2 regions of the Geobacillus sp. FSL K6-0789 genome follow, and region 1 is predicted to be linked to the other one. Evidence: a T-box and tRNA genes for the amino acid it is inferred to sense, from the RefSeq annotation. Region 1 holds a T-box; the other holds one or more tRNA genes.

Region 1 (3,394 bases):
TGCCGAGGCGCTCTCGTTTGCGTTTCCCATGCGCCGCCAACAGGCACGAACCGGCTCGATGGCGCCCATAAAAAGCAGCCCCCTTCGCCTATTGTTTCTGAATTTGGAGGGCGGTTCGGCCGGCCGGTCACCGTGCCGGCCGCTGGCTGCGGATGAAATACAACGCTTTTTCCACCGTCTGGGCATTTTTTTCGCTGATCTCTGCTTTGCGCGGAATCGGGGGATACAAGTCATCCGGGTCGTCCCACTCAAGCGGAAGCGCGAAGGGTGAAAGCGGTTGCTAACGTTCGCGCCGCTCATCTGGCAGCGGGCCGGACACATCGGCTTGTCCTGTCATCTCGAGCCAAAGGAGCGCCCATGCCCGCGGCACGACGCGCCAGATGTCATAGCCGCCGACGACGACGGCGATCCAGCGTCCGCCGCAATATTCATGTGCGATTTCGTGCGCGAGCTTCGGAATGGCGCGGTACGTTTTCATCGTCACCGACAAATGGGTGAGCGGATCGTAATAGTGGGCGTCGACGCCGTTTTGCGTCACGATGACATCCGGGCGGAAAAAGTCGGTGATTTCCCGAAGCGCGGTCGTATAGGCGGCGATCCATGATTCGTCTTCCGTGAACGCATCAACGGGAATGTTGAACGAATAGCCGTAGCCTGCGCCTAAGCCGCGCTCGTTGACATTTCCGGTCCCTGGGAACAAATAGCGCCCCGTTTCATGAATGGAAAACGTGCAAACGTTCGGATCGTCGTAAAACGCCCATTGCACTCCGTCTCCATGGTGGGCGTCCGTGTCGACGTACAACACGCGCAGTCCGTATTTCTCCCGGATGTATTGAATGGCGACCGCGCTGTCGTTGTAGACGCAAAAGCCGGACGCTTTGCCGCGGAAGCCGTGGTGCAGACCGCCTCCAAGGTTGAGCGCATGCCCGGCCGCTCCGGAAAGAACCGCGTCGACGGCGGTGAGGGTGCTGCCGACCAAAAGAGCGCTCGATTCGTGCATGTTGGGGAAAATCGGTGTATCCTCGGTGCCAAGGCCGTAGTTTTGCGCCGCCGCTTCCGATATAAATAAAAATGGCGACGGCTGGCGCGATTTTATGCAAATAGTCGATCGGATGGCGGGATCGAATTCTCATATACGTCCGAACAGCCGGGATGTTGAACGATTGCTGCAAGACATAGCGCACCGTGACGAGCCCGTGCGTTTTTCCGTCCGCGTTTTTCGGTGTATACGAACCGATCGAAAGCGACAAGTCGGGAATGATCGTCGCCGGCTGGATGACGCCCATCTCCATCGCCGGCGTGTATACTAAGAGCGGTTTCATCGTTGACCCGTTGGACCGGTGCGCCTGGGTGGCGTGGTTCAACTGCTCGCGCCCATAATCGAGGCCGCCGACGAAGCTGATGATTTTTCCCGTTTTGTTTTCGATGAGCATCGCCCTGACTTCGACCGGTTGGCGATGGAGGTCATTTTTCCTGTTTTCTTGTCTTTGGTGTAATACACATTGTCGCTTCCGTAATACGGGTAGCGGGCGGCGATGCGCTGCATTTGTTCATAAATCTTTTTGTCGATCGTCGTATAACATTGTGGAATTTTGCTGATTTTTCGCCGTTTGTGCGAAAAGCGTTAGGGTTGACAGCGAGCGCATCGCTATGGTAATAATAATGTATATATTTCATATGAGAAAGCGATGATGGGAACAAGTAGCGGCTGCCTCCCTGGTGCAGAGAGCTGGCGGACGGTGCGAGCCAGTCCACAGGCAGGCGTGAATTACCTCCCTGAGCAGCGATGGCGAACGTTTTTGGCACCTAGTAGCCATCCGCCGGCCGGCGCCGTTATCCAAATGAGTGAGAAAGCACCATGCTTTCTAAGTAGGGTGGTACCGCGACGAACACTCGCCCCTTCATCACGGGCGGGTGTTTTCTTTTGCATGACATTTATAAAGAGGTGAAGGACATGGATTTGCTTGCGGAATTGCAATGGCGCGGGCTCGTCAACCAAACGACGGATGAAGACGGGTTGCGCAAACTGTTAAATGAGGAGCGGGTGACGCTCTACTGCGGGTTTGACCCGACGGCGGACAGTTTGCATATCGGCCACTTGGCCACCATTTTGACGATGCGCCGCTTCCAGCAGGCGGGGCACCGGCCGATCGCTCTAGTCGGCGGAGCGACGGGGTTGATCGGCGACCCGAGCGGGAAAAAAAGCGAGCGCACGCTCAATGCCAAAGAAACCGTCGAGGCATGGAGCGCGCGTATTAAAGAACAGCTCGGCCGCTTTTTAGATTTTGAAGCGGACGGCAATCCGGCGAAAATCAAAAACAACTACGACTGGATCGGGCCGCTGGATGTCATTACGTTTTTGCGCGACGTCGGCAAGCATTTCAGCGTCAACTACATGATGGCGAAAGAGTCGGTTCAATCGCGCATCGAGACGGGCATTTCATTTACCGAGTTCAGCTATATGATGCTGCAGGCATACGATTTTCTCCGCCTGTACGAGACGGAAGGATGCCGCCTGCAAATCGGCGGGAGCGACCAATGGGGCAACATCACGGCAGGGCTTGAGCTTATTCGCAAAACGAAAGGCGAGGCGCGGGCGTTTGGCTTGACGATCCCGCTTGTGACGAAAGCGGACGGCACGAAATTCGGGAAAACGGAAAGCGGCACGATTTGGCTCGACAAAGAGAAAACGTCGCCGTACGAGTTTTACCAGTTTTGGATCAACACCGATGACCGCGATGTGATCCGTTACTTGAAGTATTTTACGTTCCTGTCGAAAGAGGAAATCGAAGCGCTTGAACAAGAGCTTCGTGAGGCCCCAGAGAAGCGGGCGGCCCAAAAGACGCTTGCTGAGGAAGTGACAAAGCTCGTGCACGGCGAAGAGGCGCTCAGGCAAGCGATTCGCATTTCTGAAGCGCTCTTTAGCGGCGACATTGCCAATTTGACAGCGGCGGAAATTGAGCAAGGGTTCAAAGATGTACCGTCATTCGTTCATGAAGGAGGCGACGTTCCGCTTGTCGAGCTGCTCGTTTCTGCCGGCATTTCGCCATCGAAGCGACAAGCGCGCGAAGACATCCAAAACGGCGCCATTTACGTCAACGGCGAGCGCCTTCAAGACGTCGGAGCCATATTAACGGCTGAACACCGCCTTGAGGGGCGGTTTACGGTCATCCGCCGCGGGAAGAAAAAGTATTATTTGATTCGCTACGCCTAAGAAAAAAGATCCGAAATGCTGATGCATTTCGGATCTTTTTTGCGCCTTAACGCGAGTAGAACTCGACGATGAGCGCTTCGTTGATTTCCGCCGGCAGTTCGGAACGCTCCGGCAAGCGGGTGTACGTCCCTTCCATTTTTTCCGGATCAAACGACAAGTAATCTGGAATGTAGTTGTTCG
Region 2 (3,394 bases), 720 kb from region 1:
CGGTGCACTTGTCCAAGCGAAGCGGCAGCGAGCGGCATTTCCTCAAATGAACGAAAGAGTGTTTCCAGCGAACTTCCAAACTCCGCTTCGACAATCCGGCGGACATCGGCAAACGGAAACGGCGGAACTTGGTCTTGCAGCTTTTCGAGCTCACTGATGATCGGAGCGGGAATCAAATCCGGCCGTGTGCTGGCAATTTGCCCGAGCTTCACGAACGTCGGGCCGAGCTCCTCGAGCACAAGGCGGAGCCGCTCCCCAACCGTTTTTCCTTCCTTTTTCCCTTGCTCCGCTCTCCATCGCGGCGGCAACGAAAGAAACGACGAAAAGCCGAGCTCATCGACGATCATCCCGAATCCGTGCCGAAGCAAGGAGGCGGCGATTTCGTGGTACCTTCCGATATGGCGCACCCGTTTTCCGATCATCGAGACATCTCTCCTAAGGCGGTAAAAAGCGAGCGGACAGGCCGCATCGGTTTACTGCCCGCTTTGTTCCTTTTCTTCAAGACGGCGGATTCGCTCCTCGAGCTGCCGCACGTCTTCTTTCGTCGCCAAGTCGAGTTTATCGATCACCTGCTTGATTTGCTCGCGTACAAGCCGCTGTACTTCCGCTTTCCGCGCTTCGGTTTGCTGCTTCCATTGATCGATCACTTCCTTCGATTCATCAAGCGACAACTCTCCTTTTTTGACCAACTCATCGATCAATTTTTCCGCTTGTTCTTTGCTGGCGATCGCAAGCCCAAGCCCGAACGCCAATCCTTTTTTCAAAATGCTCATCCTGTTTTCCTCCTTTCCTTCTTTCCTTTATAGTACCATTATTTGGCGGGGCATGTCGAGCAAGCGGCCAAAGAGGAAAATGCGGAAGGTGTTTTCCGTTCGAACCTAGCGTTGCATATCCCACTTCTCGATAAGGAATCCTATCGATGGGCTATCCATTCGTGCAAGGAGGGAGTTCCCATGGCAGAGGAACAACTGCACTACGGAGAAGACTATCGTTTCATACCTGCGATGTCAGCAGCGAGCGGCCTCGGAGTCAGCGTGCTGCCCGATTTGTACTGCCATACGATCCAAATCGTGAACATTTGTCTTGTCGGCCGCCCGGATGACCGCGCGTTTGTATTAGTCGACGCTGGCATGCCGGGATCAGCCGATGACATTGTTTCAGTCGTGGAAGACCGCTTTGGCAGCGGCAGCCGCCCGCAAGCCATTGTTTTAACCCACGGCCATTTTGACCACGTTGGAGCGATTGTTGAGCTTGTCAAGCATTGGAATGTCCCGGTGTATGCCCATCCGGCTGAACTGCCGTATTTGACTGGAAAGGCGAGCTATCCTGAACCTGACGCTTCCGTCGAGGGCGGCTTCATCGCCAAAATATCACCGTTTTTCCCAAATGAACCGATTCAACTGGGCGATCGCGTTCATCCGCTGCCAGAGGACGGCACTGTTCCGCACTTGCCGGAGTTCCGCTGGATCCACACACCGGGGCACACGCCAGGCCACATTTCGTTATTTCGGCCGCGCGACGCCGCTTTAATCGCCGGCGACGCGTTCGTCACCGTCCGCCAAGATTCACTGTATAAAGTGTTGACCCAACAAATCGAAATCAGCGGCCCGCCGCGCTATTATACCATCGATTGGCGCGCCGCCCGCGAGTCGGTGCGCAAGTTAGCCGCACTCTTTCCGTCAGTCGCCATCACCGGACACGGTGCTCCTGTCGCCGGCAAAGAGCTGCGTGAAGGGTTGACAAAACTCGCCCGTAATTTTGACCGTATCGCTACCCCTGATTATGGGAAGTACGTCCATTAGGCAAACGGACTATCGTTCCGTGAACGGCTTCTAGTTTTGTTTGAAGCGGAAGTTTCTCTGCTAAAACCACTTTCAAGTAAAAACCAAGGGAGGGTGTCTGAACGGGGGCACCCTTTCGTTGACATGTGAAAGTCAGAGGATTCTCCATGGAGATGGTAGAGCACATTATGCCTTTAGCGACAACGCAAAAAAGACGACAAGAATCATTCTTGTCGTCCATCATAAGTGATGGGCCTAAGTGGACTTGAACCACCGACCTCACGCTTATCAGGCGTGCGCTCTAACCAGCTGAGCTATAGGCCCGCTTATAAGAAATAAAAATGGAGGGGGACGGATTCGAACCGCCGAACCCAAAGGGAGCGGATTTACAGTCCGCCGCGTTTAGCCACTTCGCTACCCCTCCGTAATCGTGATGCCGACTGCAGGACTCGAACCCGCAACCTACTGATTACGATTCAGTTGCTCTACCAATTGAGCTAAGTCGGCATAAAATAAATGCAAGAAGGTGGCTTATTGTTGTGATCTGTGCCTCTTCCTCTACAAGCTGTTTCGAGGAAGCAGGATGCGTCGAGGCAACTCGAAGCCGACTCGACGAAGCAGCTGCTCGTCTCTACCAATTGAGCTAAGTCGGCATGATAGAAGTAGACCGTGACTCCTTGGCTTCTGTTGTGTCCCTTCCTCTCCCAGCCAATTCGAAGACGCTGGATGCGTCGGGACAACTCGAAGCAAATTCGACGATGCAGATGCTCGTCTCTACCAATTGAGCTAAGTCAATATTTATGGCGGAGGAGGAGGGATTCGAACCCCCGCGGGCTGTGACACCCCTATCGGTTTTCGAAACCGACCCCTTCAGCCAGACTTGGGTACTCCTCCATAGCTGTTTGGAGCGATGCGGTCGAGAGGACTTGAACCTCCACGGGGTTGCCCCCACTAGGCCCTCAACCTAGCGCGTCTGCCATTCCGCCACGACCGCATACAATGGAGCGTAGGGGATTTGAACCCCTGACCTCTTCGCTGCCAGCGAAGCGTTCTCCCCCTGAACTAACGCCCCATGATGGTGGAGTATACTGGGATCGAACCAGTGACCCCCACGCTGTCAACGTGGTGCTCTCCCGCTGAGCTAATACTCCACGATATTGCCTAGCAGCGACCTACTCTTGCAGGGGCGCTGGCCCCAACTACCATCGGCGCTGGAGGGCTTAACTTCCGTGTTCGGGATGGGAACGGGTGTTTCCCCTCCGCTATCACCACTAGGCAATGGCGACGATTTCTATTATAAAGCAATCCAAAACTTTGTCAAGTTTTTTTGTATCTTTATATTTCAGTTCCTTCAGAATCGGAACGACAATGTAAAATTTACTATAAAAAAATGAAAGAGTCAACCCTCTTTTTCATTTTTTTCGATCTTCACTGTCCCTTTCTCTAAAGTTCTTGTCATCCCCTTCTTTATACGCGTATAATAAAGAAGAAGGAACGTACAATAAAGCAGGGAATTGGCGGCCACCAATGCCCTGTCCATACACAGCCGCTGCAAGAAGCGTAGTGGCCCAAGCCTCGGGCATCGTAACCTACCCTCGCCTCGGCCTAGCAGG

What was found. The T-box of region 1 lies ahead of tyrS (tyrosine--tRNA ligase). A T-box ahead of a tRNA ligase gene usually reads a tRNA of that ligase, here a tRNA-Tyr.
Region 2: it has a tRNA-Tyr gene. The T-box ahead of tyrS (tyrosine--tRNA ligase) is inferred to sense a tRNA for this amino acid. The anticodon was not compared.

What each region holds. Positions count from the first base shown of each region.
Region 1 is NZ_CP151966.1:2,440,823-2,444,216, reverse strand. It holds partial or broken gene NSQ51_RS12890 (acetoin utilization protein AcuC) at 128-1,063, opposite strand; partial or broken gene NSQ51_RS12885 (penicillin-binding transpeptidase domain-containing protein) at 1,089-1,579, opposite strand; T-box leader at 1,680-1,904, shown strand; gene tyrS (tyrosine--tRNA ligase) at 1,955-3,214, shown strand; gene rpsD (30S ribosomal protein S4) at 3,261-3,394, opposite strand, start outside.
Region 2 is NZ_CP151966.1:1,723,957-1,727,350, reverse strand. It holds gene NSQ51_RS09035 (AarF/ABC1/UbiB kinase family protein) at 1-422, opposite strand, end outside; gene NSQ51_RS09030 (ATP synthase subunit B) at 474-773, opposite strand; gene NSQ51_RS09025 (MBL fold metallo-hydrolase) at 954-1,802, shown strand; tRNA gene NSQ51_RS09020 (tRNA-Ile) at 2,032-2,105, opposite strand; tRNA gene NSQ51_RS09015 (tRNA-Tyr) at 2,124-2,205, opposite strand; tRNA gene NSQ51_RS09010 (tRNA-Thr) at 2,216-2,288, opposite strand; tRNA gene NSQ51_RS09005 (tRNA-Ser) at 2,583-2,675, opposite strand; tRNA gene NSQ51_RS09000 (tRNA-Leu) at 2,693-2,775, opposite strand; tRNA gene NSQ51_RS08995 (tRNA-Ala) at 2,782-2,853, opposite strand; tRNA gene NSQ51_RS08990 (tRNA-Val) at 2,858-2,932, opposite strand; rRNA gene rrf (5S ribosomal RNA) at 2,941-3,057, opposite strand.